3 regions of the Ruoffia sp. FAM 26254 genome follow, and region 3 is predicted to be linked to each of the others. Evidence: predicted binding sites of a transcription regulator. Region 3 holds the regulator's gene; each other region holds the start of a gene.
What was found. The regulator Rex, encoded in region 3, represses fermentation and respiration genes when NADH is low (regulators of the CRP and FNR family bind a similar motif). The targets are predictions, from matches to a motif close to TTGTGAANTANTTCACAA.
Positions count from the first base shown of each region.

Region 1 (11,305 bases), on a different contig from region 3:
TGCTACAGGAGCGTATTTACCGGAGAAAGCTGTATCAAACACAGAATTAATCGAAGTAAATCAGTTAGACTCATCCACAGAATGGATTGAGCAACGAACTGGTATAAAACAACGTTTTTTTGCAAATGATGAAGAGACAGTGGCGAGTATTGCGACAAATGCCGTAGACGATTTACTTAGTAAACTGGATGAAGATATTCGACATGACATTAAGTTGATTATAGTTGCAACAATGTCTCAAAGAGAATATACACCATCGACAGCCAATAAAGTGCAGTTAAATCTGAATTGTCACAATGCCATTAGTTTTGATATTAATGCCGCATGTAGTGGATTTGTCTATGCATTGGATATTGCTGAGAAAATGTCAAAATCATTTTCATCTGGCTACACATTAGTGATTGGTGCTGAGAAGATGAGTCAGATTTTAGATTTCAATAATCGGGCTACGTCTATCTTATTTGGTGATGGCGCTGGGGCATTGTTAATTGCCAATGACGGCGAAGGTTTACCTGAATATGATAGTTGTTTGAATTCTCGTGGCGATGAAAATCTATCCATCGCAGTAGCTCCTAATGAAGAAGGAGATATTACTTTGACGATGAATGGACGCGAAGTGTTCAATTTCGTTCAAAGAACGGTTCTTCCGTCATTAGATCAATTTGTAAACAAACAAGAAACTTTAGATTATATCGTTAGTCATCAAGCGAATTTCCGCTTTATAAAGATGATGTCCAAAAAACTAAAGATGGATTTATCAAAAATACCATCGAACATAGACCGTGTTGGGAATGTATCTGCTGGAAGTATTCCAATTTTATTAAATGAAATGGTTGAAGCAAAACAAATCAGACTAGATGGCACTCAAAGTGTTGTTATGATTGGTTTTGGTGCAGGCTTAACATGGGGCGAAGTACACACAAAATTATAAAAATTATTGGAGGAAAATATTATGTTTGAAAAAATTAAAGAAATTATCGTGGATCAATTAGGTGTAGAAGAGAATGAAGTAACCTTAAAAACTAGCTTTGAAAACGACTTAGAAGCGGATAGCTTAGATATCTTCCAAGTAATCAATGAAATCGAAGACGAATTCGATATTACAATTGATACTGACCAAGACTTAAAAACAGTTGGAGATTTAGTTAGTTACGTTGAAGGATTAGACAAATAATTTTTCTCGTTAGATAAAGGAAGGTATATATGAAGACAGCCATTACAGAATTACTAAACATTGAATATCCTATTGTTCAAGGTGCAATGGCATGGGTTGCTGATGCAGATTTAGCGAGCGCAGTATCCAATGCTGGTGGATTAGGCGTTATAGGAACAGGACATGACCCTGTTGAATTAGTTCGAGAAAAAGTTGAATTAATGAAGTCAAAAACTGACAAACCATTTGCAGTGAATGTCATGCTTTTAAACGCAAATACCCAAGAGGTTGTTGATTACTTAATCGAATCTGGAATAAAAATCATCACAACAGGTGCAGGAAACCCTGCGAAATACATGCAAAGATTTCACGATGCAGGTATTAAAGTGATTCCAGTTGTAGCTTCAGTCGCTCTTGCGCGACGTATGGAGAAAATTGGAGCTGCCGCTGTTGTTGTTGAAGGGATGGAAGCTGGGGGACATATCGGTAAATTAACGAGTTTAGCCCTTTTAGCTCAAGTCACAGAAGTTGTAACGATTCCTGTCATTGCTGCAGGAGGATTCGGAGATGGTCGTGCTTTAGCAGCAGCTTTAATGCTAAGTGCTGACGGTATCCAAGTGGGTACACGTTTCGTTGTTGCAGATGAATCAAATGCTCATGATAACTTTAAGGACGCGATCCTTAAAGCAAGTGACATTGATACTGTTGTAACAGGTCAGATTACAGGACATCCAGTCCGAGTTCTGAGAAACCGACTAACAAAAGAATATTTACAAGTCGAGAAAGAAATCACAAGTCTTCCAGGTCAAGACTTTTCACGGTTGGAGCAAATGGCTCAAGGCGCTTTAAGAAAGGCCGTTGTGGAAGGCGATACAGTAGGTGGATCAATGATGGCTGGCCAGATTGCCGGTTTAATTAAAGAAAGACAAACTGTTAAAGAAATTATCGAAGATTATATTCAAGTAGCGAAAGAAACATATAAGGAAAAAGCAAATTATTTTGAAGCTTAATTGAAAGGGTGATTTTATGAAATTGGCTATTATATTTAATGGTCAAGGTGCACATTATGAAGGTATGGGAATGGGTTTTGTCGAAGCATTTCAAGAAGCAAAAGAAATCTTCACTCAAGCAGAAGACATCACTCAATTACCGATTCAAACGTGGATCAATTCTGATATCAATCAATTGGCTTTAACAAAAAATGCTCAACCTGCAATCGTTACAACAAGCTTAGCTATTTATGAATCGATTAAAACTAAACTCCCAGCCATACAATATATGGCTGGGTTAAGTTTAGGTGAGTATAGTTCTTTAATTGCCAGTAACATATTAGAACTTGACGAAGGATTAAATTTAATCAAAAAGCGTGGAGATATTATGTCCGCGTACTGTGAACACATCGAAAAGGATGCAAGTTACCTTATGGCAGCAGTAATTAATATGCCCATCGATGAAATTAAGACACTTGTTGAAAGTATTCATACTGAAGAGACGCCTATATATATTGCTAATTACAACTCGCCGACTCAAATTGTCGTCGCAGGCATAAAAGAAGCAGTCACTGCTTTTAGAAAAGAAGCAAAAAGTTTAGGTTATCGTAAGGTCATACCTTTAAAAGTAGAAGGACCTTTCCATACTCCGATTATGAAAGGGATGCAAGCAGACTTCGAAAAAGTACTTGCCGACACAAACTTTCAAGTAGGAACAGTTCCAGTAATTAGTAATGTAACTGTTGAGAATCATTCAACAGATCAGATTCGTACTTTATTAAGCGACCATTTGGTTAAACCAGTGAAATGGTTCCCAACGGTTCATCGCTTAAAAGAAGAGGGAATTACACATGTTATCCAAATTGGACCAGGAAATACCTTAGCTAAATTAATGGCGAAGGATGAATTGGCTCCAGAAGTTTTTGTAGTGGATAAAGTTGAAGATGTTGAAGAATTAATACAATGGTTAAGTAGTGGAGGGAAATAATGATATTAACATGTTTAATCAGCGGTAGCTCAAGAGGAATTGGTCTTGGCATCGCTAAACATTTAGCAGAAGCTGGGCATCAAGTAATTTTAAATAGTCGTAAACCAATTGCTGAGGAAGTACTTCAAGAATTTGCTGACTATGAATTGGAAGTAGGTCAAGCCATCGGAGATATAAGTAACTTTGATGGAGCGAAACAACTTGTTGAAGAAGTACGCGAAACCTATGGCAGAATCGACGTTTTAATTAATAATGCGGGTATTACAAGCGATGGATTATTCCTTCGTATGACAGAAGAAGATTTTGATAACGTGATCAATACAAACTTAAAAGGAACATTTAACTTAACAAGATTTGTATCACCGATTATGTTAAAACAAAAATCTGGGACAATTATTAATATGTCTAGTGTTGTAGGTGTAACAGGAAATCCAGGGCAAGCAAATTATGCTGCCAGTAAAGCAGGCGTAATCGGTTTAACTAAGTCTTTAGCGAAAGAGCTAGGAAGTCGATCAATCACTGTCAATGCGATAGCGCCAGGTTATATTGAAACAGATATGACTGACGCTTTGAGTGATAAAGTTAAGAAAACTATGTTAAGTCACATTCCATTAAAACGCTTTGGTCAAGTTGAAGAGATTAGTTCTGTCGTTGATTTCTTGATTACTAACCGATATATTACCGGTCAAGTCATCGAAGTTAACGGTGGATTACATATTTAAGGAGGATTCTATGAGAAGAGTCGTAATAACAGGTCTAGGAACTGTATCACCTATTGGTAATAGTGTCGATGCATTCTGGGATAGTGTATTAACAAATAAATCAGGTATTGCACCAATAGAAGGTTTTGATGCTTCTGAAACAGGCGTGACTGTTGCTGGCGAAGTCAAAGGTTTTGATGCAAGAGAAGAATTAGGAAGAAAAGATAGCCAGAGAATGGACAAATTCTCACAATTTGGTGTCGCAGCAAGTAAAGAAGCTGTTGAGATGAGTGGTTATGATATTTCAAGTAATCCATTTAATGTTGGGGTAATGGTGAGTTCAGGAATTGGTGGACTACATGCTATTCAAAACGGTATTTTAAAGATGAAAGATAAAGGCCCTAAAAGAGTTCCACCATTATTTGTTCCATTAACAATTGGGAACATGGCCGCTGGGAATATTTCAATGCAGTTTGGTGCACGTGGAATCAGTTTAGATATTGTAACAGCTTGTGCAAGTGCCACAAATGCGATTGGTGAAGCGTTTATTAAGATTCAAAACGGTTTATTAGACGCCTGTATCGCGGGTGGGGCTGAGTCAACGATTAACGAAATCGGAATCTCAGGTTTCGCGGCTTTAACTGCTTTATCTACAAATGAAGATCCAGCAAAAGCATCTCGTCCCTTTGATAAAGACCGTGACGGTTTTGTTATGGGAGAGGGAGCAGGGATTGTATTCTTAGAATCATTAGAATCAGCTCAAGCACGTAATGCAACAATTTATGGTGAAATTGTTGGTTATGGTTCAAACTCAGACGCTTATCACATGACTGCTCCATTACCTAACGGAAGTGGTGCTGGAGAAGCGATGAAAACTGCAATCAAAATGGCAGGAATTGAAGCCGAAGATGTTGATTATATCAATGCTCACGGCACAAGTACACCAACAAATGATTCAGGTGAAACGACAGCGATTAAATATGCTTTAGGAGATCACGCACATAAAGTACCAATTTCAAGTTCTAAAGGACACTTTGGACACTTATTAGGAGCAGCCGGTGGTGTGGAATCAATTATGGTGATTAAATCATTGCAAGAAGGCTTTATCCCACCAACTTTAGGTCTAGAGACACCGGACGAAGAATGCAATCTTGATTATGTACCTGGTGAAGGACGGAAACAAGATATTCAATATGCTTTATCAAATTCTCTGGGTTTTGGTGGTCATAATGCCGTCCTTTGCTTTAAACGTTGGGATGGTGCGTAATTTTGAATCAAGAACAATTATTATCATTAATCGATAAATTAGATCAATCATCACTCGCTTTCTTAAATTATGAAACAGACGATGTAAAACTCGTTCTTTCAAAAGAAATGCCTAATGAAGCACCGGCTTTCTACGGACACCAAGAAGAAAGTAAACTAGCACAAACAACGACAGTAGAGCAAGAAACAGCTCCAACCCAGATCGATGAAGCGAAACCAGTAACAAACGACATCGACGTTGAGGAAGGTGAATTCATTACATCACCAATGGTTGGGGTAGTATATTTACAACCTAACCCAGATAGCGAAGCATTCGTTAAGGTTGGTGACACTGTGTCAGAGGGAGATACAGTCGTAATTATTGAAGCAATGAAATTAATGAATGAAATTCAAGCGAACCATTCAGGAACAGTTGTAGAAATTCTTGTTGAGAATGAAACTGTTGTTGAATTTGGTCAACCAATTATGAGAATTAACTAGGAGGAAAACAATGACACTATTAACAGCAACTCAAGTAATGGAAATTATTCCAAATCGTTACCCAATTTTCTTTATCGATGCAGTGGATGAATTAATTCCGGGTGAAAAAGTTGTCGCACGTAAAAACGTGACAATTAACGAAGAAGTATTCCAAGGACACTTCCCTGGAGAACCTGTATTCCCAGGTGTTCTAATTGTAGAATCATTAGCACAAGCAGGCTCAATTCCATTATTATCATTAGAAGGATTTGACGGAAAGACAGCTTACTTAGGTGGTTTAAATAAAGTTAAATTCCGTAAAAAAGTTGTTCCTGGAGATGTATTACGTCTTGAAGTTAATATTAAAAAACTAAAAAGTAATGCAGGTATCGGAATTGGTAAAGCATACGTTGGAGATAAAGTTGTATGTGAATGTGAAATGACATTCATTATAGGGGCGAAATAAGATGTTTAAAAAAGTTCTCGTGGCAAACCGCGGAGAAATCGCGGTTAGAATTATACGTGCGCTCCGCGAGATGGATATTACTTCAGTGGCTATCTTCAGTGAAGCAGATCGGAATGCCTTACATACTGAATTAGCGGACGAAGCCATTTGTATTGGTCCAGCAAAATCTTTGGATTCATATGCAAATCCAGTCGCTGTCATCAGTGCTGCTTTAGCAACAGGAGTGGATGCAATCCACCCTGGTTACGGTTTTCTATCAGAACGAAGTGATTTTGTGACTTTATGTGAAGATGTAGGTATTGAATTCATTGGACCGAATAGTCATATTATTGATGTTATGGGACATAAACAACATGCCAGAGATACAATGCGTAAGTCTGGTATTCCAATTACTCCTGGTAGTGCTGGGTTAATTTATTCAATTGAAGAAGCCCGTGATATTGCACTTGATATTGGATACCCTTTGATGATTAAAGCCGCAGATGGTGGTGGTGGTAAAGGGATGCGCCGTGTAGAAGACGCTTCACAATTAGATGCATTGTTTAGTCAAGCACAGAATGAGACGGAAGCAATTTATGGAAATAAAGACCTATATATTGAACGTATTATTGCTCCTGCAAAACATATTGAAGTTCAATTGTTAGGAGATAAATACGGTAACGTTATTCATCTAGGAGAAAGAGATTGCTCATTCCAACGTAACAATCAAAAGGTTCTAGAAATCTCTCCAGCGGTCAGTCTGCCCCTAGAGGTCAGAAAAAACATATGTGAAACAGCTGTAAAAGCAGCGGAAGCCATAGGCTATCAGAACGCGGGAACCATTGAGTTTTTAGTTGATAAAGACAATAACTTCTTCTTCATGGAGATGAATACACGTTTACAAGTTGAGCATCCCGTAACTGAAATGGTTACAGGTGTGGATATAGTAAAAGAACAAATCCGTGTAGCCATGGGTGAGCCATTAACTTATAAGCAAGAGGATATTCAAGTAAAAGGCTTTGCGGTTGAAGTACGTTTGAATGCAGAGAATCCAAGAGATAATTTTAGACCTTCCGCTGGTCACATTAATCAATTAATGTTTCCTGCAGGCGGTCTAGGTTTACGAATTGAATCTGCTCTTTATCCTCATTACACATTACCACCATTCTATGATTCAATGGTGGCGAAAGTAATTACGCATTCAAATACTTTAGAAGATGCTTTGAAGATAATGGAGCGCGCTTTATATGAAGTGACTGTTGAAGGTGTTGAAACAAATATCGACTTACTCGAAGCACTTGTAAGTGATGAATATATTAATTGGGACAGAGTGCATACGAAGTGGTTAGAAACCCACTATATGCCAAAATGGTTAGAAAAAGAAGAAAATACTGAAGAATAAGAGGTGATGTTTTGGCTTTATTTAGGCGAAAAAAAACAATAAGAATTAATCCAATTAGTCCCGCTGAAGTAGCCACACAAAGATCATCTATTCCAGATAATATTGCAGAAAAATGTCCACATTGTGATCGAATTATATTACAAAATCAAATTACAGAAGATTACTGTTGCCCACATTGCAGTGAACATCTACATTTTCCAGCTTATGAACGTATTCAATGGTTAGTAGATGAAGGGTCATTTAAGGAATGGGATAGCGATCTAAACGCGAAGAACCCACTAAATTTTCCAGGCTATAGTGCCAAGTTAGAAAAAGCGCAAGATAATACACAATTGAAAGAAGCAGTCGTCGCAGGTGAAGCAGAACTTGATGGTAGAGCAATAGCAATTGGTGTGATGGATAAACGATTCGTCATGGCAAGTATGGGGACAATTGTCGGTGAGAAAATTACACGGCTGTTCGAGCATGCGACGGAGCATAAACTACCTGTTATTCTCTACATTGCTTCTGGTGGAGCTAGGATGCAAGAAGGGATCTTATCCTTAATGCAAATGGCGAAAATCTCGCAAGTGGTTGCGAAACATCAAGACGCAGGTTTATTTTATTGTAGTGTGTTGACAAATCCGACCACCGGTGGTGTCACAGCGAGTTTTGCGATGCAAGGGGACGTAACACTAGCAGAACCTCGGGCAGTCGTAGGTTTTGCAGGGAAACGTGTGATTGAACAAACAATTAAAAGTAAATTAACGAAAGACTTTCAACAAGCTGAATGGGTATTTGATAATGGTTTTATCGATTCAATTGTACCAAGATTAAACCAGAAACAAATCATCAACCAATTAATCCAAGCTCATTCATATGAAGGTGGTGTGTAATTATGAGCAAAGCCTATGAAAAAGTCTTAAAAGCGAGAGATTTAAAAAGAATCTCAACCATTGATATCATTGAGAATTTAACTGATTGGTTTATTGAATTACATGGAGACCGTCATATGGAAGATGATAAATCCATTATTGGAGGTATCGGCATGTATGACGGGCAACCTATAACGATTATCGGTATTCAAAAAGGCCGTACAACCCGTGAGAACATAGAACGAAACTTTGGGTCAGTCGGCCCAGGCGGTTACCGAAAAGCAATTCGTCTTGTCGAACAAGCGAATAAATTTAATCGTCCAATATTAACCTTAATTAATACAGCTGGAGCACATGCCTCACCAGAATCAGAAGAGACAGGTATAGGGGAAGCAATCGCTCAATCACTATTAACTTTTGCGAAAGTTGAAGTTCCTACCTTATCGATAATTCTCGGAGAAGGTGGAAGCGGGGGAGCGCTAGCTTTGGCATTAACAGATGAAGTGTGGATGCTTGAGAATAGCGTTTACTCTATTCTATCTCCAGAAGGCTTTGCATCTATATTATGGAAGGATGCGAAACTGGCTTCAAAAGCAGCGGATGTCATGAAACTTACGGCAGAAGATTTACACGAATTAAAAGTCGTAGAAAAAATCATTTCAGAGATAAATCATGGAGTTCCTTTAAACCGAGATGTCATCTTAAAACGGACTATAAATGATATTAAAGCGAAGTTTAAGGAATTAAATCAGCTGGATGTAGAAACACGATTAGCCAATCGAAATAAACGATTTAGATCTTTTTAAGCGATAAAATAAATAAGTGTTAGTGAAATAGTTCACTGACACTTATTTTTTTGTGACAAAATAATTCGATTAGGTGAAATATAGGCGAAATGAATAAAAATATCTTATTAATTGCTAAAATAATAATTACTTTAGTATATTAAAAATAAACAGTTAACAATGTAGATGCAGCAAGTATTTATATGAAATTTTATGCAATAGATGACTCAAAACATTAAATAGAAACAATTTATAAAAAGAACTATAAAAAAACATTATAACAAACAAATTGGAATCATCTCATTTGATTATAATAAATGTTACAGGCGAATTTTGTACTACAACAGAATTTCCTTATTGAAACACATTTTCAATGAAAATATAACAACAAATAAAATTTTAAATTTCAATCGACATATTGTGAAGATTTTCTCAACAAGCTTAAAATCAGGTTTTGTAATCGTTTTATAATTTTTATAATACTTGCAATTATTTAATGAGCGTGATAAATTAGAAATAACTGAATAGTACAGTTTATTGTGCTTTGTATTATTCTATATTATTTTAAGAGAGGAATGTGTAATAGCATGGCAAATAAAAAAGTTCCTGCAAAAATGGAAGATCTGCTAAGAGCAGACAACTTTGATTTTAGCACAGTTCAAATATTAGATAATGACGGAAAGGTAGTTAATGAGGAATTAATGCCTGAACTTTCAGACGAAGAATTAGTAACATTTATGGAAGATATGGTTTTCTACCGCGAGTGGTATAACCGTACTCAAGCATTAAGTCGTCAAGGACGTTTAGGATTCGTAGCTCCAACAACTGGACAAGAAGCTTCTCAATTAGGAACAATTGCGGCAACAACTGAAGATGACATTATCTTCCCAGGATACCGCGATATACCTCAATTAATGCAACATGGATTACCTAGTTACAAAGCATACTTATGGTCTAAAGGACATGTAGAAGGAAGTACTTACCCTGAAGATTTCCGAGCTTATCCACCACAAATTATTATTGGTGCTCAGTATGTTCAAACTGCTGGTGCAGCTTTGGGTATCAAGAAAAATGGTCGTAAAGCCGTAGCAATGACTTGGACGGGTGACGGTGGTTCATCTCAAGGTGATGTGTATGAAGGAATGAACTTTGCCGGAGCTTATAAAGCACCAGCAATCTTCGTAATTCAAAACAACGGTTGGGCTATCTCAACTCCACGTGAATTCCAAACTGCAGCACCAACATTAGCTCAAAAAGCTGTAGCAGCTGGTATCCCAGGTGTTCAAGTTGATGGTATGGATATTTTAGCGGTTTATGCTGTAACGAAAGCTGCGCGTGAATATGCGATTGCAGGAAACGGACCAGTATTAATCGAAACATTATGTTACCGTTTCGGACCTCACTCACTATCAGGTGATGATCCAAAACGTTACCAACCAGAAGGTGCTCAAGACGAATGGCGTCAACGTGACCCATTAAACCGTTACCGTAAATTCTTAACTGAAAAAGGATTATGGACAGAAGAAAAAGAAAACGAAGTAGTTGAAAACACTAAAGAAGCTGCTAAAGAAGCAATTAAACAAGCAGAATCTACTCCTAAACAAAAAGTTTCGGACTTCTTGAAAAATATGTTTGAAACTCCTGACTATGTAACACAAGAACAAATTGAATACTACGAAGCAAAGGAGAATAAATAATCATGGCTCAAATGACATTGATTCAAGCGATCACAAACGCTTTAGAAATTGAATTAGGCAACGATGACCGTACTTTAGTCTTCGGTGAAGACGTAGGAGCTAACGGTGGGGTATTCCGTGCCACAGAAGGTTTACAAGAAAAATTCGGAGAGGACCGTGTATTTAATACACCTTTAGCAGAATCTGGTATCGGTGGTTTAGCCGTTGGTTTAACATTTGAAAACTTCCGTCCAATTATGGAAATCCAATTCTTCGGATTTGTTTTCGAAGTTATGGACTCAATTGTAGGACAAGCAGCGCGTACTCGTTACCGTACAGGTGGATCACGCACTATGCCAATTACAATCCGTTCACCATTTGGTGGGGGAGTTGCGACACCAGAAATGCACGCGGACTCATTAGAAGGTCTAATTGCACAATCTCCTGGTATTAAAGTAGTTATCCCATCTAACCCATATGATGCAAAAGGATTATTAATCTCTGCAATTCGTGATAATGACCCTGTTGTTTACTTAGAACATATGAAACTTTACCGTTCATTCCGTGAGGAAGTTCCAGAAGAAGAA
Region 1 covers NZ_JBGQQY010000002.1:25,955-37,259, reverse strand. Annotated here, with positions in the region: gene ACEN3Z_RS00925 (beta-ketoacyl-ACP synthase 3) at 1-931, shown strand, start outside; gene ACEN3Z_RS00920 (acyl carrier protein) at 953-1,174, shown strand; gene ACEN3Z_RS00915 (nitronate monooxygenase) at 1,204-2,163, shown strand; gene ACEN3Z_RS00910 (ACP S-malonyltransferase) at 2,180-3,130, shown strand; gene fabG (3-oxoacyl-[acyl-carrier-protein] reductase) at 3,130-3,852, shown strand; gene fabF (beta-ketoacyl-ACP synthase II) at 3,863-5,098, shown strand; gene accB (acetyl-CoA carboxylase biotin carboxyl carrier protein) at 5,101-5,577, shown strand; gene fabZ (3-hydroxyacyl-ACP dehydratase FabZ) at 5,588-6,022, shown strand; gene ACEN3Z_RS00885 (acetyl/propionyl/methylcrotonyl-CoA carboxylase subunit alpha) at 6,024-7,403, shown strand; gene accD (acetyl-CoA carboxylase, carboxyltransferase subunit beta) at 7,415-8,278, shown strand; gene accA (carboxyltransferase subunit alpha) at 8,281-9,063, shown strand; gene pdhA (pyruvate dehydrogenase (acetyl-transferring) E1 component subunit alpha) at 9,630-10,739, shown strand; gene ACEN3Z_RS00865 (alpha-ketoacid dehydrogenase subunit beta) at 10,742-11,305, shown strand, end outside.
Region 1: the regulator Rex is predicted to act here: its motif matches at 9,461-9,478, upstream of pdhA (pyruvate dehydrogenase (acetyl-transferring) E1 component subunit alpha).

Region 2 (11,305 bases), on a different contig from region 3:
AAAGCAATCACCGGTGTCCGACTATCTCCTAAAGCTCTCATTAAGTTACTTAACATATTGAATAGAATTGTAATAGTCATAAATCCAAAGATAATAATTAAATAATCATAGGTGTACTGAATGATTTCAGCCGGCGTATTCATTAAATAAAGAATATCCCATAAGAAAAACATACTCAATGCCGTCATCACAATAACGACTAAAGTCGATAGTACCCCATTGATTGCGACACTTCGACTGACCTTTTCATAATCACGTGCCCCGTACGCTTGCGCCGTTGGAATCGCCATTCCAGCAGTGAACCCTTGCGAGAAACCAACCACAAAGAACATGACACTCCCTGCTGCACCAATACCTGCTAGAGCATTCACGCCCAACGTCCGTCCGACAATGAAGGTATCCACCATGTTGTATAACAATTGAAATATATTGCCTATAATTAAAGGTATAGAAAATAATAGAATTTGTTTGATCGGTGTTCCCGACGTCATATCTTTCACAAACGTGTTCCTCCTACTTTATTTATTTCTTACGTAAGTATATGTTAAAAGTTTTTAGGATACAACATTAATCAATGTAAATATAAAAACCTAATGACAGCAACTAGGCTAATCATTAGGTTTAAACTTTTAAATTAAAATGTTAATTCACTTCCATGATCTAACTCATAGTAATGTTCTTTGTATTCAACATTCGAACGAATAAGTTTATATATGACCGATGCAATAGGCACCCCTAAGAAGAAACCGGCAGGTCCTAAGATCCCCCCACCAATCGTTACCGCTATGAAAGTCCAAATTCCTGGTAACCCAATGGATCCACCAACAATTCTTGGATAAATCGCATTACTTTCAAGCTGTTGCAGTACGATATTGAATAGAAGGAAAAAGAGTCCTTGAATCGGGTTTTGAACGAAGATTAACATCGTTCCAATAACAGCTGATAAGATAGCCCCAACCATTGGTACTAAGGCCAGTGCCCCAGAGAGTGCTCCAATCATACCCGCATATGGGAAGTTAAATATCATCATCCCCACCGTTACTAACGTACCATAAATAATCGCTTCGATTAACATTCCCGTAATAAAACTAGAGAATGATTCATTCGTCACTCTTAAAACATACTTCAAACGACGGAAGTGGTCTCTCTTCATGTAAGCACGCAGTACGCGTTTAACTTGTCTTTGTATCTTCTCTTTTGAAAATAAGGCGTGAATTGCGACAACTAATATAACAACTAATCTAAATAAAGATGAAGTTAATAATTGGAATGTCGTAAACGTTGACCCTAGAATGTTATTAGCAAAACTTGCCGCATCTCGGGCAATACTTTCCCAATTAATGTTTAAATTATTTATCAATGTATCAATTTGAGGATAAATTTCTTCTAAATCCTCAATCCACCTTTGAATATATTCAACCATTAATGGTAGGTTTTCTAATAAAGTTTGTACTAGGGAGATTAATTGTGGAATGATGAGCCATAACACTAGAACAATAACAATAATAACTGTAATCAGTGCCAGTAATATCGATACTGGACGTCTTGCACGAATAAGTAGCTCATTATCCGTTTCTGGAAACCAGAACCCCTCATACATCACCATAATTAAATTCAAAATATATGCAAATACAAATCCATAAACAACAGGAGAAATTATATCCCAAAGCTCTCTCAAACCAGCGAAAATGTGCTGATAATTAAAAATAACTAGAATAAATACTGCAGCTAAAATAACGTACTTCATGACCATTCGATCCAAACGGCCTAATTTATCCATTAAATCCCCCCTCTATATGTATATACACTATACCATGTTTTTATTAGCGATTACGAACAGTTTCATTACAATATGGAGTTATTTTTACACTTGCCAGACAACTAATAATGTTGACATAATAATGATAGAAATGATGATAGATAATGAATTTATAATCGCTGATAATTCAAAATTCTCCCCATACATCCGTGTATACATTGTTGCAACGCCTGAAACCGGCGCAAAGGCAAGTATCGCTAAAGTTTGTCGAATTTCTAAACTAAATGGCAATAAAAAATATAATAATGTTGAAATCCCTGCTGCTACAATATAACGACCAGATAATGTCTTAATTAAGAGCCGGACATGTTCCTTATGAATCCTTAAATCTAAGGCAACACCAATCATAAACATCGACAAGAACGTATTCCCATTCCCAATAATTTGGGTCACATCCGTAATAAAACTTGGTAATTGCAGTGAAAAAAGCGATAAGGTAATCATCACAATATAGACAATAACTGAAGGTGAACTCATCATCGTGCGGAGGATATACCCAATATTAATCTTACTCTCCCCGTCCCTGACACTCTTTGCCATACCGTAGTTTCCACCTAAAACCATGAAGGCACTTCCGGCATCGAACAAGCTTACTGCCAAAATCGCTACTTCAGAGAAAAAGAAAGAAATAAACGGTAAAGAAAAGTTTCCAATATTATAACCATTCATATTCAACATTAAAAAACCTTTCTCGGTTGGTGTTTTACCCAACACATGCGAGAATATAATATACACCCAATTACATAAAAACCCAATAATACTAATAATAATCAATGTCGGTGGGAAGCTCAAACCGTTTAAATTTGAAATAATGGCACTTGGTAAAGTTAGATAAAAAATTAATTTAGAAATCGTGTCAAAATCTCTTTCTCTGATAAAGTAGCCTCGAGTTGTTAAGACATTTGCCAATATGATAATTGATACTAGTACTGCTGCTTTAATAATTGTTTCGACCATGATGTTGTCCCTTCTGTCCGTTTGATATGTGCGTCATAAGCGCATGTATACTAAATTACCATGTAAACTCTTGATGATTATAATTTGCTTGATCCATTAAAACTTGTAGATAACGGTTCATCGACTCTGTATCTGGACTAATCAATTTCTCGAATGTATCTTCATAAGCAGAGACAGTTGCTTCCCAAATATTAGAGATATTTCCAGCAAAGAAAGCTAAATTTAATTCCTGTGTTAATTGTCTTAATTCATCATTTTGATCTTTATTAGAATCCAATTTCTCATTAGCTTTAGTAAAGACTTGTTTAAGGTAAGTATCATAATCGAGTAAATTTGGATCTTCTGTCTTAGTCTCTTTTGCCCAAGCAACCATATCTAATTTTATTTGTTGATACGACTTCTGGTTATTATCAATCACAACCTCGCCAATCACACTCGGTTGAACAGCAAACGCTCCTGTCGCAATGTCAGTCACTTGCCCTTCTTGCGCGATATGTTGGGCATGCATATGCCCACTCAATGTTACAGGTATTTGATATTTTTCTAAAATATTCTTCAACCTATCATGATTACCCACAACAAAATTCTGACCCATCAATTCAAAATGCGGAATAGAACTATGGTGTAAAACAACCGTCACTTCAACGTCCGCTTCCGTAATAGTCCTTAATTTATCCTCCAACCAAATGAGGGTTTCGTCTCTCAATTCTCCTTTAGACACGGGCGGTTGGTCATTGCCTTCTCCGTGATAAATATTACTATCTAACATTACTAACCAATGATCGCTTATTAATTGGGTAATATAACTTAAACTCGCATCATCTTGGTAAGTTGCTTCTCCATAGCCAAAGGAATTCATTAATTTTTGAAATTCTGCGGGAGTAATTTGTTTATCCCTCACAGCTCTACTATCAGTAAATGAACTTGCCCATCCATTGTTAATATCATGATTGCCAGGTATCACAAAAACTTCCGTACCTAAAGCTTCGATTTTCGCAAATACTTTCTGAAGTTCGACTAAACTTTGATACTCTCCGTTTAAAGTCAAATCACCTGCAACTAATAAAACATTCGGTTGCTGTTCTGCCTGTTCGATTTGATAAGCAAGGGCTTCAAGTCGTTCATTGGAGTAAAGAATTTCCAAACCAGCACCAGTATCTTGTAATTTCTGAATGCGGGGCCCTTCAACATATAAGCTAGGTGATAAATGATGGATATCAGTCACAACCCATAATCTCAAATCTGACTCCGCTTTAGACGCTTGTGCGCCAGTCATTGCAAAGAAAATACAAAGAAAGAATACTAAACATTTCCAAACCTTTCTCATTATCAAACCCTCCTTTCAATAACAAACAAAAAAGACTATGAGAAATCTCATAATCTTATTATCCTATATTATTGAATGAATTCAATCTAATTATGTTTTTGATTCTGTTTCTTTCTTAACCTCAATATCTACGTCATAAACGGGGATGGGCTCTCGACTTGCTTTTTCAAGTGTTTGTAATAGTAGCATCAACCAAGTAAAGGCAAGAATAAATGAAACTATTTCAAATCCTGTTAAAGTAATATACCAGCCTGTTAAATAATAATAAGTAACAACGAACAACATAATGCCTAACACATAAGATGTAATCACAAATTCTCGTGACACCTTAGGCACAAACCACTTAATTCCGATAATCATCGCGATAATCATATATACTAGCATGGCTGCAGATTGGTTATGATATTTAGGCATATTTCCCGGTCCATCACTTGGGAAATAACCAACAAGTCCTAGGCAAATTGCTGTAATCGTCAGTAATATTCTTAGAATTGTTAGTGGACGGTGTTTTGGATAAATCTTCTTTAAACCAACAAATAAATAATCCACTAAAGCAATCATCATAAACGCAGACAGCATCAAAGTGAAGTTAAATTGCCAAGCACCGCTCGCCTCTTGTGTTCCTAAGAAACTTAAATTTCGCTGCCACCACTGTGCCTCACTGTTGGTAATCATTGAGATAATCACACCACTTAAAATGACCACAACTAATAATTTGGTCATTAAAGACGGCGAAAGGACCATCACAAAACTGATCATGACATAATTAATAATCGATATAAAGATAAAAGTCAGTAAGGTTGATAAGTAAATATCTAAAACTAAACCTTCAAATAATAAACCTAAGAGGTAGAAAAAGAATAATATAGCTAAAGCAATGATGATGGCGAAAGATAATAATATCGTTGGAACATTCCGCCAATAGATATTCTCCAAATTGGCTAATTTTTTTCTTTTACCTACGATAAAAGCAATCGCAAAAGTAATGACTCCACTTATCGACCCAATCAGCAATATCGCACTCGCAATCGAAATACGTCCCATTAATTGAATAAATAATTGCTCTCGCGAATTGAAAAAAAGAAAATATATCAAAGTTCCAATCACTGCTGGTATTAAGAAATAACGTAAAGCAAGTTTTTGATGATTGCTTGAATGATTATTTGACTTTAGTACATATTCTTGACCATCTATCTTAAGTATCGCTTGATTGACTTGATTTACGTCAGACACTTCATCATTCACTATAACCCTTAGTTCTTTATCCTCATTGCTTCCCATTATGCACCTCGTATTTTGTTAATATTATGCTCACTTATTCAACTTCTTCAATCATATAAAATCTAATTGCTTTAATTAAAGCTTCTTTTTTTGTATTTTCAAATGTATAAAATGAAGCAAAATGTATTCTCTGTCCTGGTTTTGCAATAATAACACCATCCGCTGCTCCATATTTCCCATGGGATAAAATACTCAGTAAGTTTAAACTACTTAACTGTATATCTTTTTTATCAAAATAAGTGATTAATTCATCAATCCCATTTATTGTTTGGTCGCCGTTAATTTCCGTTTCTACAGCAGGATTAAGTGTTTCCTCTAGATTAGATTGCTTTCCAACAAAAAGTCCTACGACAAAGTCTCTAATAACACGTCTTTTCGGCGCATTGTCACAACTTAAATCACCTAACAATAAAAAATCTGGCTTATATGGATGTGCTTCAGCGTCACTAAAAGTTAAATTACTTTCAGTTAAGGCAGATTCTAATATGTTGATCGACTTTTGTCCCATTCCATGTAGCTTTAATAATTCATCTTTACTAAAAGCAGCCACTTCCTCAAGTTGTGTGACATCAATAGTTTGAAGTGCTTTGGTAGCAACTTTTCCAATATTAGGTAAAGCGTGTGACATAATACCCTCTCCTTCATTTTCTTCACTTTATATCACTATCTTAATATATATAAGTCCATACTAAAAGGAGAAAATGCTTGATTTCAAAGATAAGCGTGAATAAGCTTACCTCAACAAGTGGAAGAATTAGTTTATATTCTTCCAGTTAAGCGCCTCAGCTGGAACAATTAGTTTTTATTCTTCTAGTTAAGCGCCTCAGCTGGAACAATTTATTTTTATTCTTCCAGTTAAGCACCTCAGCTGGAACAATTAGTTTATATTCTTCCAGTTAAGCACCTCAGCTGGAACAATTGGTTTTTATTCTTCCAGTTAAGCACCTCAGCTGGAACAATTGGTTTTTATTCTTCCGCTTAATCGCCTCATCTGGAACAATTTATTTTTATTCTTCCAGTTAAGCACCTCAGCTGGAACAATTGGTTTTTATTCTTCCAGTTAAGCACCTCAGCTAGAACAATTGGTTTTTATTCTTCCAGTTAAGCACCTCAGCTGGAACAATTGGTTTTTATTCTTCCGGTTAATCGCCTCAGCTGGAACAATTGGTTTTTTTCTTCCAGTTAAGCGCCTCAACTGGAACAATTTATTTTTATTCTTCTAGCTAGGTACAACTCAAAACCAAAAAACGTATATGCCTTACTTGCGCAAGCAAAGCATATACGTGTATAAAAGGGGATCAAATTTAGGTATTACTTGATGCGTCGGATACTATTAATTGTAGTTTGCTTGTCTTTCTTTATATCCATAATATGCATCTTCAAGGATTTCTTGCATTTCATTTACTAAAGCTAAGCGTGGATTCACTGGTGTACATTGGTCCTCAAAGGCTAAGTAGGCGATATCTTCTGTTTTATCCATGAAGGCAGATTCATCAACGCCCTGGTCTTTTAGACTCATTTGAATTCCAACACGTTCTCCAAGTTCGAACACAGCTTGTGCTAAGTTTTTTACTCCTTCTTCTGGAGTTTTTGCATCAAGTCCGATTAATTTAGCGATGTCTTGGTATTTTACATCTGCTTTGTAGTAATTGTATTTTGGCCAGTTCGCCTGTTTCGCTGGTCGGGTTCCGTTATAGCGAATAACGAATGGAAGTAAAATCGCATTTGTTCGACCGTGAACTGTATGGAAAACTCCACCAATCTTATGAGCCATTGAGTGGTTAATTCCTAAGAAGGCATTACCAAATGCCATACCCGCCATAGTTGAAGCGTTATGCATTCTTTCACGTGCTTCTGGATCATTATATTTTACTGAAGCTTCTAAGTTTTCGAATACAATCTTAATTGCTTGTAAAGCCAGTCCATCAGTAAAGTCGTTAGCCATCACTGATACATACGCTTCGATTGCGTGTGTTAACACGTCCATCCCTGTATCAGCTGTAACAAAATCTGGTACAGTCTCAACTAAAGCAGGATCTACAATTGCGACTGTTGGTAGTAATGAATAGTCCGCTAATGGGTATTTCATATTATTTTTTTTATCAGAGATAACCGCAAATGGTGTCACTTCAGATCCTGTTCCTGATGTCGTTGGAATACCTACATACTTCGCTTTAGACCCAAGTTCTGGGAACTTAACTGCTCTTTTACGAATGTCTAGGAATTTTTGAACTAAATCTCTAAAGTCTACTTCTGGTTGTTCGTAGAATAACCACATGACTTTAGCCGCATCCATAACAGATCCACCACCTAGGGCTATAATTGTATCGGGTTGGAATTGAGCCATCGCTTCAGCTCCACTTCTAACAGTTGTAATATCTGGATCTGGCTCAACGTTATGGAAGATTTGGTAATTTACTTTGTTTTGGCGCGCCTCAAGTTGGTCGATAATTCTTTGAGTAAAGCCGAGTTTCATCATTGATTCATCCGTAATAATCATGACACGTTCAACATCAGCCATTGTTTTTAAATATTGGATTGAGTCACGTTCGAAATAGATTTTTGAAGGTACTTTAAACCATTGCATGTTATTGCGTCGTCTCCCAACTGTTTTAATGTTAAGTAAATTCAATGCTCCGACGTTTCCACCAACTGAGTTGCGTCCGTATGATCCGCAACCTAGAGTTAATGATGGGATGAAAGCATTGTATACATCTCCGATTCCCCCGAATGTTGAAGGAGAGTTCCAAATAACTCGAATGGCTTTAACTTGACGGCCGAATTCATTTGCTAATTCTTGGTCTTGTGTATGAATCGCAGCTGAGTGACCTAATCCAAAGAACTCAACCATTTGTGCAGCTTTTTGAATTCCATCTTCAGTTGTTTCTGATTTCAATAAGGCTAAGACTGGAGATAGTTTTTCGCGCGTTAATGGTTCGTTTGGTCCAACTTCTGACACCTCTGCCACTAGAATATTTGTTTCTTCCGGAACGGTGAAACCTGCTTGTTCTGCAATCCATGTCGCTGGTTTCCCAACAATTTCATTATTTAATTTTGCGCCAGCACAGTTTTCACTGAATGCTTTAGAACCGAAACAAAATTCCTCTAATAGTGCTTTCTCTTTTGAATTTACGATATAAGCATGATAGCTTACTAATTCATCTTTAAATTCTTTATAGATTTCTTTATCAACAATTGCGGCTTGTTCAGAAGCACATACCATTCCGTTATCGAATGATTTACTTAATACGATGTCATAAGCTGCTTGCTTAACGTTTGCTGTCTTTTCAACGTAAGCTGGTACATTTCCTGCCCCTACTCCTAAAGCTGGCTTACCACATGAGTAAGCTGATTTAACCATGGCATTTCCACCAGTGGCTAAGATTGTTGCAACCCCATCGTGATTCATTAATGCATTCGTTGCATCTAACGATGGTTCTGTAATCCACTGTACACAGTTTTCTGGTGCACCTGCTTCAATCGCTGCATCTCGAACGATTTGAGCAGCGTGAGCCGATGACTCAAGTGCTGCCGGGTGAAATGAAAAAATGATTGGGTTACGAGTTTTTAATGCGATGAGCGCTTTGAAAATAGTTGTCGACGTCGGATTCGTTGTCGGAGTGATGGCGCAAATAACTCCAACAGGTTCAGCAATTTCTGTGATCCCCGTCACTTCATCATCACTGATAACACCAACAGTCTTCATATCCCGCATATAATTTACAACGTGCTCACAAGCAAATAAGTTCTTTGTCGCCTTGTCTTCAAATACACCACGGCCAGTTTCTTCAACCGCATGTCTTGCTAAAGTACCATGTTGATCTAAAGCTGCAACCGAAGCTTTCGCTACTATGTGATCAATTTGCTCTTGATTAAATTGATCGAACTCCTCTAAAGCAACCAAACCTTTTTCTACTAAACCATTAATCATGTAATTAACATTTCCAATAACTTCTTTTTCAATTAATTCCGTCATTGTTACGCTCCCCTTTTCTTTATCTTTGATTACATGTTACTCTTTTCACAAATGAAAGTAAAGAGGTTTGTTGTTAAAAATGCTACTATAATAGTTTTTTATTAAGTGTTGTAACAGTTATCTATGCTGTTTCATTCAATGACGAATCTATTAATGTGATTAATTGAACATGTTTAAGGTTCTGTTATATAACAACATTGATGTTGTTTTATTGATATTAATATTTCCATTCTTTAACTGCTAATATTTGCTAGAAATACATAAAAAAGCGCAACACTGTTTTAAAGTGTTACGCTTTAATTATGTCGATTTATTTAATCATCTAAATATCCTTTGTAGCGTTCTGTTCTCAACAATCTTTTAGCATTCTCGACCCGTTCTGCAGTCGGTGGTTCGACTCCTTCCAAACGGTATTTAATTCCAAGTGCCTCATATTTGTAGACACCTAGTTTATGATATGGAAGCACCTCGAACTTGCGAACATTTGATAAAGTTTCAACATAATCGCCTAATCGAATCAGATACTCATCGTAATCCGTACGCGTTGGAACAAGTACGTGTCGAATCCAAACAGGTATATTCAACTCTGAAAGTAACTCAGCCATTTGCATGATATTCTCATTGCGCACGCCTGTTAATTTCGCATGACCTTTTGGATCAATATGCTTAATATCAAATAAGAACAGATCAGTATACTTCATCAGTTCTTCAAATTGTGAGCGGAATGGCTCCTCTAAAGTAAAGGGCGCGCCACACGTATCAATCGTTGTGTGGACACCATGTGCTTTACAAATTTTGAAATATTCAATCAGAAATTCGATTTGAAGTAAAGGTTCTCCCCCACTTACAGTTACCCCGCCGCTATTACCCCAAAAAGAACGGTATTGTATGGCTTCATCGAATAATTCTTGCGGAGTATAAGGTGTTCCCCCACGCATATTCCAAGTATCCGGATTATGACAAAACTGACAGCGTAGACGACATCCTTGCATAAAAGAGATGAATCGTATCCCTGGTCCGTCAACTGATCCGAAACTTTCAGTCGAGTGGACGTTCCCAATAATTGGTGTTTTAACTTCTGACAAGATATATCCCCCTTTCAACAAGATATCTAAAACTTAAGTGATTACATTGTACTGTGCATTGTACGGTTAATAACATCCATTTGTTGCTCTCTAGTTAATTTGATGAAGTTTACAGCATAACCAGATACACGGATAGTTAATTGTGGATATTCTTCTGGGTGATCCATCGCATCTAATAACGTTTCGCGGTTAAACACGTTAACGTTTAAGTGGTGTCCACCTTCTTTAATATATCCGTCTAACATATTCACTAAGTTGTCTTTTTGAATTTCTTCATCTTTACCTAATGCTTTTGGAATGATTGAGAATGTATTTGAAATTCCATCTAAAGCATATTCGTAAGGCATTTTAGCAACTGAAAGTAAACTTGCTAACGCCCCATGAGTATCACGTCCGTGCATTGGGTTCGCTCCAGGAGCAAATGGATCTCCTTCACGACGACCGTCTGGCGTGTTACCAGTTTTCTTACCGTAAACAACGTTTGATGTAATAGTTAAGATTGATGTTGTATGGATAGCATCACGGTATGTTGGATGTTTCTTAACTTTAGTCATGAATGCTTTAAGTAAATCAACACCGATCTCATCAGCACGTTTATCGTTATTACCGTATTGTGGGAATTCACCTTCGATTTCATAATCGACAACTAGACCATTTTCATCACGGATTGTTTTAACTTTTGCATATTTGATTGCTGATAAAGCATCAATTGCAACTGAGAATCCAGCAATACCTGTAGCCATCGTACGTTTTACATTTGTATCATGTAAAGCCATTTCAATACTTTCATAGCTGTATTTATCGTGCATGTAGTGGATAACGTTTAATGAATTGATATACAATCCTGCTAACCATTCTAA
Region 2 covers NZ_JBGQQY010000021.1:1,026-12,330, forward strand. Annotated here, with positions in the region: gene ACEN3Z_RS06575 (MATE family efflux transporter) at 1-491, opposite strand, end outside; gene ACEN3Z_RS06580 (AI-2E family transporter) at 635-1,780, opposite strand; gene ACEN3Z_RS06585 (AEC family transporter) at 1,865-2,776, opposite strand; gene ACEN3Z_RS06590 (metallophosphoesterase) at 2,832-4,103, opposite strand; gene ACEN3Z_RS06595 (DUF998 domain-containing protein) at 4,194-5,384, opposite strand; gene ACEN3Z_RS06600 (hypothetical protein) at 5,419-6,012, opposite strand; gene adhE (bifunctional acetaldehyde-CoA/alcohol dehydrogenase) at 6,718-9,360, opposite strand; gene pflA (pyruvate formate-lyase-activating protein) at 9,675-10,445, opposite strand; gene pflB (formate C-acetyltransferase) at 10,487-11,305, opposite strand, start outside.
Region 2: the regulator Rex is predicted to act here: its motif matches at 9,394-9,411, upstream of adhE (bifunctional acetaldehyde-CoA/alcohol dehydrogenase).

Region 3 (11,305 bases):
TTTGAATATGTTTTAAATCATTTAAATGTGCAGTTTACTTCGTACGAGTTAGCAGAATTCACTTCCATTCGATCAAAGTATGCTAAAACTGTCTATCGACTGCTAAAACAGTGGGAAACAATAGGAAAAAGAGAATTTAAAATTAGCGAATTCAAATTGTTATTAGGTACACCAATATACTACACACCAAGTGAAATTGACAAAAATATAATAAAAGTAGTTATGAATGAGCTATCGGCTTTTTTTAAAGATTTAAAAGTTAAAAAGTTAAAAAGTAACAGCAGAGGAACACCAGTAACAGGATACGCGTTCACGTGGAAACGCGAACAATCCGAAAGATGGATTGCTAAAAAATACGATAATAAGCAACATAAAAATAAAGATATAGTGCCAGGATGGTATGTAGAACAATCATCGAACACGTTAGAACAAGTATCAAATTCATCACAAAATAAAGAGATAGGTACTGACAAATACGAAGCTTACTTAAAAAAATTGCTCATATGTCTGATGAAACCGATTAAAGAATAGTCGTATATAAACCCTCTAAATCCATCTCCGGATTTAGGGGGTCACTACAGACTCTTCAGTTTCAACCTCTTCTGGCTCCTCTTGTACCTCTTCAGGTACTTCGCTTGAGCTTTCAGGCTCAGCGGGAACTTCCTCAGGTAATGTTTCTTCTACTGTAGGTTCTTCGTAGACTTCTTCAGGAATTGATTCTGGCACTTCCTCAATAATTGTCTCTTCGGGTACTGATTCTGTGCTCACACTAGTCTCAACAGTCGATTCTTGAGCATAAACTGTACTGATCGCTACTATTGGATCTAATAAGACGTTTAAACTAAGTAATACAACTGTTAATATACTAATTTTTCTATTCATAGTCATTGCTCTCCTTTTCTTACCATTATTATCATATAAATCCAACCAAGTTTCCAAATTCAATCAAACTACCGATGATACTGATAAATTTTGATTTTAATCGCGAATATTTTACTCCTTTCTTTGAAAATACCTATCACATAAATCGTCATCATTCCCTAACCATCGGTCTTATCGAGTTGATTTTCTCGACATACATTAAAGTATAGCAAGGAATTTTTTATAAAAAAATCATCATGATTTTTACCTTCGATATAATTTTTCGCCAATTCTAAATCCTGGTTCGGGTTCTTTATTACTAATAAAAGCTTTGTTGTCACTTAGCACCTCGATCTTTTTAAGTAATAATGTATCATTATTATAATAATACAGATTTTTAAGAAACTAAAGAAACTTCTCTTATATAAATAAACGCTTTTTAACTTGCCTGTAAACAATTTGCGGGGCGTCGTGAGTGTGAACGACGTACCGTATTTTAAAATGCGAAGTGTCGTGCGCTAACACGATGAACCGCATGTCGATTTGCGGTTCGTCGAGCCGGTGCTCGACGCCCTTTTCTATTGATCAAATCGAAAAAAGTCACCCTGTCGGATGACTTTTCTTTATCTTGATAGCTTTAGGAAGCTTTTTGGTGCTTGGGATGTGAATCTCACTACTTTTCCTGTACTTGGGTGAGTGAAGGCGATGGTAGTTGCGTGCAAGCCGAGGCGTTTCAGCGGATTCGTTCGTGCGCTGTATTTTTTATCGCCGGCAACTGGGTGGCCGATGTCTTCCATATGAATACGGATTTGGTTTTTGCGTCCTGTTTCAAGTTCAACCTCCAATAAAGTATAGTTCGCACTATTTTGCTTTTTCTTGAAGTGGGTAATTGCGTGCTTGCCACCGTTATCGTAGTCGTTTGAATAGACTTTCATCGTTTTACTTTCGGTTAGCCAAGATTCTATCTTCCCCTGGGGTTTGCGAACGACGCCTTCAACCAACGCAGTATAGATGCGTTCTTTGACAATCGTGTGCCAGTTTTCTTGCAATTTTTCTTTAACTTCTTCGGTTTTAGCGTAGATCATGACGCCAGATGTGTCGCGGTCCAGGCGGTGCACGACGAAGATGCGGTTACGGCGGTTGCCTTCTTGCACGTATTTTGTGACTTGACGGTAGGCTGTATCTTCTGCGTAGTCTCTGCCAGCTACGGATAGGATACCCGCTTCTTTGTCAATCACGATGAGGTCATCGTCTTCATGTAAGATTTTTACGCCTTCAAGCGCAGCGGTCTTTTTCGCTCCTTCATTGGATAAAACGCCGACTTTTTGCCCTTTCTTCAATGGATGATTAAATTGTGTGACAGCTTTTCCATCGACAAAGAACTGCCCACGCGCTAGCATGGATTTAACATTGTTGCGACTCTTTGGTGCTAATTGGTTGATCATAAATTTGAGTAATTCGGTTGCTTCTTCGGCTGTGTAATAGGTCATATGTTTGTTCATTCAACTCACCTTTTCATTTACTTCTTATCTTTGTAGTATAGCAGAAAAATACGCCAAAGTTTGGTATAATCACCCTACAAGATGAAAGGTAGGCAATTAAATGAATAATAATGATCGATTAACCCGCTTGCGTTACGCCCTCGACATCAAGGACGAGGACATGATAATTATTTTCCAGATGGGTGGTTTGGCCGTTAGCCAAGCAGAATTACTCGCTTTCTTAGATAAAATACCTAACGAAGACAGACTCGCTGAAAATGAGTATGCAGAGAATTTAAGTGATGCAGCTTTCGAACGCTTTTTAAATGGTTTAATTATTTCACAACGTGGGGTAAAAGACGGTGCCAGTGGCCCAGCATTAGAGTTAAACTCGCAAAACGCGAATAACTTATTACTGAAAAAAGTGAAGATTGCGTTGAAATTAACGAGTGAGGATATGTTAGACATTTTAAATTTGGCAGGGGTTGAGCTTTCTAACAGCGAATTAAGTGCTGTTTTACGCAAAGAAGGCCACCGCAATTATAAGCCCTGCGGCGACCGGTATGCGCGTAATTTCCTCAAAGGTTTGGCGATTGATTACCGAAGTTAGATTTCGAAAGTGTACTTGTGCCCTTGAGACATGCTGTGATAGAAGCCTTCGCCTTCGTATAAATGAAAAACTTGCATGCCTTGGCGAATGTCGTCATCTGGATACACTTGCTCAACATATGGATTGTTCGTAAGCAGTTCCTGAAGGCGGTCTTTCCCAACTTGGCGCACTTTTCCCTCGATTCGGATCACTTGAACGAGATAGCCTTCTTCAGACATTGTGGTAATAGCGATATTTGGATTGTGCTTAAGTTGTTTATAAAAATCCGTCGTGGGACTGGTCATGAAAAAGACGCCCTGCTCGTTAGCAACGCCGATATGGGCATGTCTCGCATGCGGTTTTCCGTTCTCGTCCACCGTTGCAAAGACAGCAACTTTCATATCTTTTTCCAGAATTTGCATAATATCATTTACTTCCATGTTAACACTCCTTCGCTCTTTATTTTCTTTTATTATAGCATATGGATTCGCTTTTATAAAATTATTTTATATAGGTGAAATGTAACACAAATGTGAAGAGGATATGATATTTTCAAGTGGATATTGCTTTTTATTACCGATAACTGTACATTAGATATATTAATGAATGAATATGGTCTGACCATAGGGGGAAGAATGTTGAAAAAATTAATCTTATTTAGTTCTTTATTTATACTAGGCGGGTGTGGGTACTTGGACTCAGAACCACCAGCTGGGAGAACTGAGGGCTACGTACACGAACCCGTCCAAGATGGAAATGGTAATAAAAATGAAGAAGCAGAAATACAAACAGATTCTGAATCAGCAGTTGAGACTGAAAAAGTTTCTGAAGTGGAGACGAACACTGAAGACGAGGTCAAACTTGGGATGGCAATCTTTGTGCCAGATCCCGAATTAATGGTGTACTTACCGATTGAAGTGGCCGAAGAAGAGCTAGATTATACAGAAGATGAGTTAATTTACTGGAATAACTTGGCGATTGAATACGGACTGCCAACTTACGATGGTGTCAGCGACTTTAACTTATTCGCTACTGCAGTGCAACAAGCGATAGACGCTGCACAAGAATCTGTGTATGAAGAACCTGTCTATGAGGAGCCTGTTTACGAAGAACCGGAGTCTTCATACGAAGAGCCGTCTTACGAGGAACCAGATTCTTCATATGAGGAACCTTCTTACGAAGAGCCCATTGATGAAGGTTCTCTACCAGAAGAAGAAACTCCAAGTAATGATTATTATAATTACGATTTCAGTAATAATAGTAATCGCAGCACTGTGTTTGGCAATGATGAAAGTGAATAGAGTTTAGGTGAGAACCGCTGATCTGGGAATGTTTCCTGGGTCGGCGTTTTTTTGTGTGGATTTTGGTTTGCGGGGTGTCGAGTGGTGGCACGACACTCCGTATTTTCATTTGCGGTACGTCGAGTCGGATCACGACGCTACGGAAATTTAGTTGCGGGGCGTCGTGTGGTGGCACGACACTCCGTATTTTCATTTGCGGTACGTCGAGTCGGATCACGACGCTATGGAAATTTAGTTGCGGGGCGTCGTGTGGTGACACGACACTCCGTATTTTCATTTGCGGTACGTCGAGTCGGATCACGACGCCCCGCATTTTCAAGAAAGCTCACTGAAAACTCAAAAAACCTCCCAACCTACTTCATCACTGAGATAAAGTAAGCCGGGAGGCCATTTTATATTAAATTATCTTACTTCTTAAGCTTCAGCTTACATCATGCCTGGCATTCCGCCACCCATGCCGCCTCCGCCCATTCCCATGTCTGGTGTTTCTGATGGGATGTCTGCAACAACTGCTTCGGTTGTTAATAGTAATGCGGCAACTGAGGCTGCATTTTGTAGGGCTGTACGTGTTACTTTAGTTGGGTCTACGATACCAGCGTCGATCATGTTTTCGAATTGACCTGTGGCTGCGTTGTAGCCGATACCTTTGTCTGACGTACGGATTTGTGACACAACGACTGAACCTTCTGCGCCGGCATTTTCAGCGATTTGGCGAATTGGTTCTTCAAGTGCGCGAGCAACGATTGAGATTCCTGTTGCTTCGTCGCCTTCTGCTTCAAGTGCGTTCACTGCGTCTTGAACGTTCACAAGTGCAGTTCCCCCACCTGCTACGATACCTTCAGCAACTGCGGCACGTGTTGCGTTTAATGCATCTTCGATACGTAGTTTGATTTCTTTTTGTTCTGTTTCAGTTGCAGCACCGACTTTGATGACTGCTACTCCGCCACCTAATTTAGCTAGGCGTTCTTGTAATTTTTCACGGTCGAATTCACTTGTTGTTTCTTCGATTTGTCCGCGGATTAAGCCAACGCGGTTTTCGATTTGTTCTTTAGATCCAGCACCTTCAACGATGGTTGTGCTGTCTTTTGTTACTGAAACTTTACCAGCTGTACCTAAGTGGTCTGGTGTTGCATCTTTTAACTCAAAGCCTAATTCTTCTGAAATTACTGTTGCACCAGTCAGAATCGCTAAGTCTTCTAACATTGCTTTACGACGGTCACCAAATCCTGGTGCTTTAACGGCAACCACATTTAATGTTCCGCGTAATTTATTTAATACTAGTGTTGGTAATGCTTCGCCTTCAATATCTTCTGCGATAATTAATAATGGACGGCTTGTTTGCATAACACTTTCTAATAAAGGTAGTACATCTTGGATGTTTGTAATTTTACGGTCAGTAATTAATACATATGGGTTCTCTAAGTCTGCAACCATTTTTTCATTGTCAGTTACCATGTACTGAGATAAGTAACCACGGTCAAATTGCATTCCTTCAACCACTGATAATTCTGTATCAATCGATTGTGAATCTTCAATTGTGATGACACCATCTTGGCCAACTTTTTCCATTGCGTCAGCGATTAATTCCCCTACTTTTTCATCTCCTGAAGAAACTGATGCGACTTGTGCAATCGATTCTTTTGAAGAAACGGGTTGAGATAATGATTGTAAAGCTTCAACCGCTGCACGTGTTGCCATTTCGATTCCGCGACGGATGCCAACTGGGTTTGCACCTGAAGTCACATTTTTCATACCTTCACGAGCGATTGCTTGAGTTAATAATGTTGCGGTCGTTGTCCCGTCACCGGCGATGTCGTTCGTTTTTGAAGCGACTTCCATGACTAACTGTGCACCCATATTCTCGAAGCGATCTTCCAATTCGATCTCGCGAGCGATTGTTACACCATCATTTGTAATTGTTGGTGATCCAAATTGTTGATCTAATACTACATTACGCCCTTTTGGCCCTAATGTTACTTTAACTGTATCTGCTAAGATATCAACTCCACGTAGTAGAGCTGCACGTGCATCTTCTGAAAATCTTAAATCTTTTGCCATATAATATTCTCTCCTTTAAATTCGATATTATGCTAAGACTGCTAATAAATCTTTGTGTTCAATAATCATCAATGACTCTTCGCCATGTTCAACTTCTGTTCCAGAATAATTCTTGAAGAACACTGTGTCGCCAACTTTAACGCCATCTTTTTCTTCGATCTCTGGTCCAATTGCCACAATTTCACCGTATTGTTCTTTTTCTTTGGCTGAACTTGGTAATACGAAACCACTTGCTGTCGTTTCTTCTGTTTCTGCCACTTTGATAACAACACGTTTTCCTAAAGGTTTAATCATATTATACCCTCCAAATGATTTTATTTTTATATTTAGCACTCGTTTTATTTGAGTGCTAATGGTTTAATCTTATAATAGTCTAAATTGGTCAAAAAATCAAGTCATAGAATTATCTTTTTCGAAAAAAAAGGCACACCTTTTGGCGTGCTTTACAATTATTTTTTTTCAAAATCAGAGAAATCCTCTGCATCATCCTTATTACTATCAATGAAGTAAATGAGTGTCTGTAGTTCATTCGTCAGGTCCACATTTTGAACACGAACGCTGCGCGGTACATCAAATCTAAGTGGCGTGAAGTTCATGATTCCTTTCACTCCCGCCTCGATAATTCGGTTCACTATATCCCCTGCGACGTCTTGTGGGACTGATAAAATAATAATTTCAATTTGTTGTTGTTCGATTTGCTCTTCCAATTCATCCATTGAATAAACTGGGACACCACGTTGAATTGTTCCAATTATGTCAGTATTTACATCAAACGCGGCTCCAATTCGAACATTGCTATTCTTCCGGAAATTGTAGTTAATCAGTGCATTTCCCAAATTACCTACACCAACCAGACCAACCGACGTTAAGCGATCTTGATTTAAAATACGCGAGAAAAAGTCTAATAAGTGATCTACATCGTAACCGTAACCACGTTTCCCCAATGCCCCAAAATATGAAAAGTCACGACGAATGGTCGCACTATCTACTTTTACAGCTTCACTTAATTCCGTTGAAGAAATGCGCTTTTTCCCTGCATGTTGCAAGAATCGTAAATACCTATGGTAGATGGGTAATCTCAAGGCAGTCGCTTTTGGTATTTCTTTTGCCATAAATTGCCTCCTCCTAGGTTTATCTATATCTAATTTTTAAGTCATGCTCATTATAGCACTCCTTCACAAAATTTGTCCAAATGTAACCTTCGAGGGTTTACATTTATTGTGAACTCCGAGCCTATTTAGCCTAACTTTTATATTCTAATATATTTTATAGTGAGAATAAAGCTTTTTATGTGAAATATTATGCAAAATGTACATTAATTCGAATATGGTGGTGGTTGGGTGAGGAATTTCATTTTATTATTTTATATTTTGTTAAATAGGTGTGTGTGGGCTATAATAATTAAGAGTTCAAATAGAAGGAGTCATCGAATGATTTTACTACAAGCTAATGACGTTGCGCGTCGCTTTGCTGATGTGACGCTGTATGAGAAAGTTTCATTTAATATCCAAACGAATGACCGCATTGCTCTTGTTGGGCGAAATGGTGCGGGAAAATCGACATTAATAAGTCAAATTATGAAAACAGAACCGATTTCTGCAGGGGAAATTACACGCTCACGCGATTTGCGGGTGGGTTATTTAGAGCAGCATGTATCGATTGATTCAAACCGCTCGATTTGGGAGGAGATGTTACATGTCTTCTCGGATACCTTGGCCTTGCGCGAAAAGGCGGAGGTGGCAGCTGAGCGAGTGGCTGAGTTGAGTGAGGATTGGGAATCGAAGGAATATCAAAATGCCTTAAGTGCCTATGATCAGATTCAACAACAGTTGGCAGAATCGAACGCCTATGGGGTTGAGTCGGAAATCCGGACGGTCTTACATGGCTTTCAATTTTATGAGGAAGATTACGACCGCCCTGTTGAATCGCTATCGGGTGGGCAAAAAACTAGACTCGCTTTGGCGCGTATTTTGCTAATGTCTTATGATCTTTTAATCTTGGATGAGCCGACTAACCACTTGGATATGCAGACACTCAACTGGCTCGAAGGCTACTTGCGTGGTTACCGGGGTGCGCTGTTGATTGTATCGCATGACCGTTACTTTTTAAATCGGGTGGCCAATCAAGTCCTCGAGTTGCGTAACAATACGTTGCATACGTATAAAGGGAATTATGATTTTTATTTAAAAGAGAAAGCATTGCGCATGGAACAAGAGTGGAAAGAATACCAGAAGCAACAAAATGAGATTGAGAAATTGGAAGAATTTGTTGCAAAAAATATTGTCCGAGCGTCTACGACGAAACGTGCGCAGAGTCGCCGGAAAAAATTAGAAAAAATGGACCGTATCGAAAAACCGAAGCAAGATACGAGAGCACCGCGAATTGAGTTCAGTGCAAGTCGCGACAGCGGAAACCGTGTGATTGAAACGCGCGACTTGACGATTGGTTATGAAGAGCCGATTGCTAAAACTATAAATATGGACTTGCGTCGCCAAGATGCGATTGCGATTGTAGGGCCGAATGGGGTCGGAAAGACGACTTTCTTGAAGACTATTTTACAACAAATCCCTGCGCTTTCTGGGGAAGTTATTCTCGGAAGTAATGTCGATATTGGTTACTATGACCAAAATGTGAATCAGTTGGATGGAAATCAAACAGTGTTGGAGACGCTGTGGCAAGCGCACGATACAACCGATGAATGGAAAGTGCGTTCGATTTTAGGGAGTTTCTTGTTTAGTGGCGAGACGGTTGAGAAGAAAGTGTCGATGCTGAGTGGTGGCGAAAAGGCCCGCCTGAGCTTGGCACTGCTGGCGACCGATCATGACAATACTTTGTTATTAGATGAGCCGACCAACCACTTAGACATTGATAGTAAGGAAGTTCTGGAAGAAGCGTTAATTGATTACGACGGCACGCTACTGTTCGTGTCGCACGACCGCTATTTTATTAACCGCATTGCGACCAACATTTTGGAAATATCACCTGATGGCGCGTCGCTTTATTTAGGTGATTATGATTACTATATTGAGAAAAAACGTGAGTTAGAGGAAATCGAAGCTTTACGTGAGCAAGATAGTCAGGACGAGGCCACTCCTAATAAGGAAATGTCTCAAAACCAGTTCACTTATGAAGAAACAAAAGCTTTGAAAAAGGACTTGCGGAAACTTCAAACTAAAGTCGATGAGGCAATGGCAGAAAGTGAAGCCATGGATGCCTTGATCACAAAGCTTGAAGCGGATATGTTAACGGCGAATGAAGCCAATGACCAACCTGAGTTAGCTGATTTGAATAAAAAATTGATTCAAGCAAACGAGCGTCAAACCAATGCGCTGGAAACTTGGGAAGAGGCAAGTATTGAACTTGAGGCTTTCATGGAAGAGCATCCGGGAATTGAGATTTAGATATAGCACGAGAAAAACACCAAACTTTGTGAGAAGTTTGGTGTTTTTTGTTGAGTGTTATTGGTTGCGGGGCGTCGTGAGCGTGCACGACACTACGGAAATTGGCTTGCGGAGTGTCGTGAGTATGCACGACGCTACGCATTCGGATTTGCGGGGCGTCGCGGGCATGCACGACACTACGCATTTGGATTTGCGGTACGTCGCGGGCGTGCACGACACTACGCATTCGGATTTGCGGTACGTCGCGCACGAACACGACCCCCCGCAAATCCCGAAAATACTTCTAAGGTTATATTTTCCCAGAGGTTTTTTGGTTTCATTTTATAAAATTACGGGACAACCCAGCCTTTCACAATCCCCCGCGCTTGAAGTTGAGCAGCGGTTACGCCTGCCTTATCGGCCATATGATTTTCCGCTTGGCTTGGGACAATATACTCATCAAGCAGGACTCGCGATTTTTCCACAAATCCGAGCTCAATGAAGCGCGGATCTGCTACTTGATATTGTGTCCCGATTCGCACAGCCTGGTTAACTTCATCGGAGAATCGCACCCAGGCCTGACTCACAACATATTCGCTCCCGCCAATTCGAAAGACGTACCCGCCTTGTTGCGTCGCTCCTAAATATTCAACCGGCTCGCTGACAAACATTTTCTCGTAAAAACCAACCGCTTCAAATCCTTCATCAAAATACCCATCCCGGTAAGCCTTCATTTCCATAGCTTGGTACGGCATATCGATCATGAAAAATGTTCGTTTGAAGTTGCGAATTGCGGCAGACTCTTTACTCGCTTGCTCAATTAAATCACCGTATTGAGAATATCCCCGAACAACTCCTACCCCAAATATTGTGAAAGCGATAAGGGTTAGAATGAGTATTATTTTTGGGATTAATAAATTAACATAATACAGACAGGAAACTAGTAAAATAGAGAGAATAATTACGACTAATAAACCCCAAGCAAAATATCCATAATAAAATTGCTCCATCGCTATCCATTGTTCGTACATATTAGCCCCCTCTTGAATTTAGTTACTTTATTTTAATACATTCTGGATAAAAAATCTATTGGAACATGCGATTGGCTAGTGGGTTTGGGCGTCGCGGATCGGCGCGATAAACCGTAAACATGGATACGGAGTGTCGTGAGTCAGCACGATACTACGGAAATTGGCTTGTGGAGTGTCGTGAGCGTGCACGACACTCCGCATTTGAGTTTGCGGTACGTCGCGAGCTTGCACGACACTCCGCATTTGAGTTTGTGGTACGTCGTGAGCGTGCGCGACACTCCGTATTCGGATTTGCGGTTCATGATGAATAGAAGTTGTTCATCTAAAGCAACCGCCTATCCATACACCCTTTCAATCGCAATCTCAATTTCGAATATGTATAATGAATGTACCCACGGTCAACTAAAGGAGGAACTACCGTGCCTGAAATCAAACATAAGGAACGCGAGCCACACCTTGATAAAGAAGAAGACGTTATCATCAAGTCAGAACGCTTTCGAATTTATTTTCAAAATTACTATACAATTATTTCTTTAGTCAATGATATTCTTACCGGTGGCCTATATTTTATAGGGAGTATTTCAAATATTCTAGGAGCACCCGT
Region 3 covers NZ_JBGQQY010000048.1:2,077-13,381, forward strand. Annotated here, with positions in the region: gene ACEN3Z_RS09715 (replication initiation protein) at 1-531, shown strand, start outside; gene ACEN3Z_RS09720 (hypothetical protein) at 565-882, opposite strand; gene ACEN3Z_RS09725 (RluA family pseudouridine synthase) at 1,485-2,363, opposite strand; gene ACEN3Z_RS09730 (DUF1456 family protein) at 2,464-2,952, shown strand; gene ACEN3Z_RS09735 (pyridoxamine 5'-phosphate oxidase family protein) at 2,949-3,371, opposite strand; gene ACEN3Z_RS09740 (hypothetical protein) at 3,567-4,232, shown strand; gene groL (chaperonin GroEL) at 4,659-6,290, opposite strand; gene ACEN3Z_RS09750 (co-chaperone GroES) at 6,318-6,584, opposite strand; gene ACEN3Z_RS09755 (redox-sensing transcriptional repressor Rex) at 6,740-7,402, opposite strand; gene abc-f (ribosomal protection-like ABC-F family protein) at 7,721-9,691, shown strand; gene ACEN3Z_RS09765 (hypothetical protein) at 10,021-10,701, opposite strand; gene ACEN3Z_RS09770 (YrhK family protein) at 11,121-11,305, shown strand, end outside.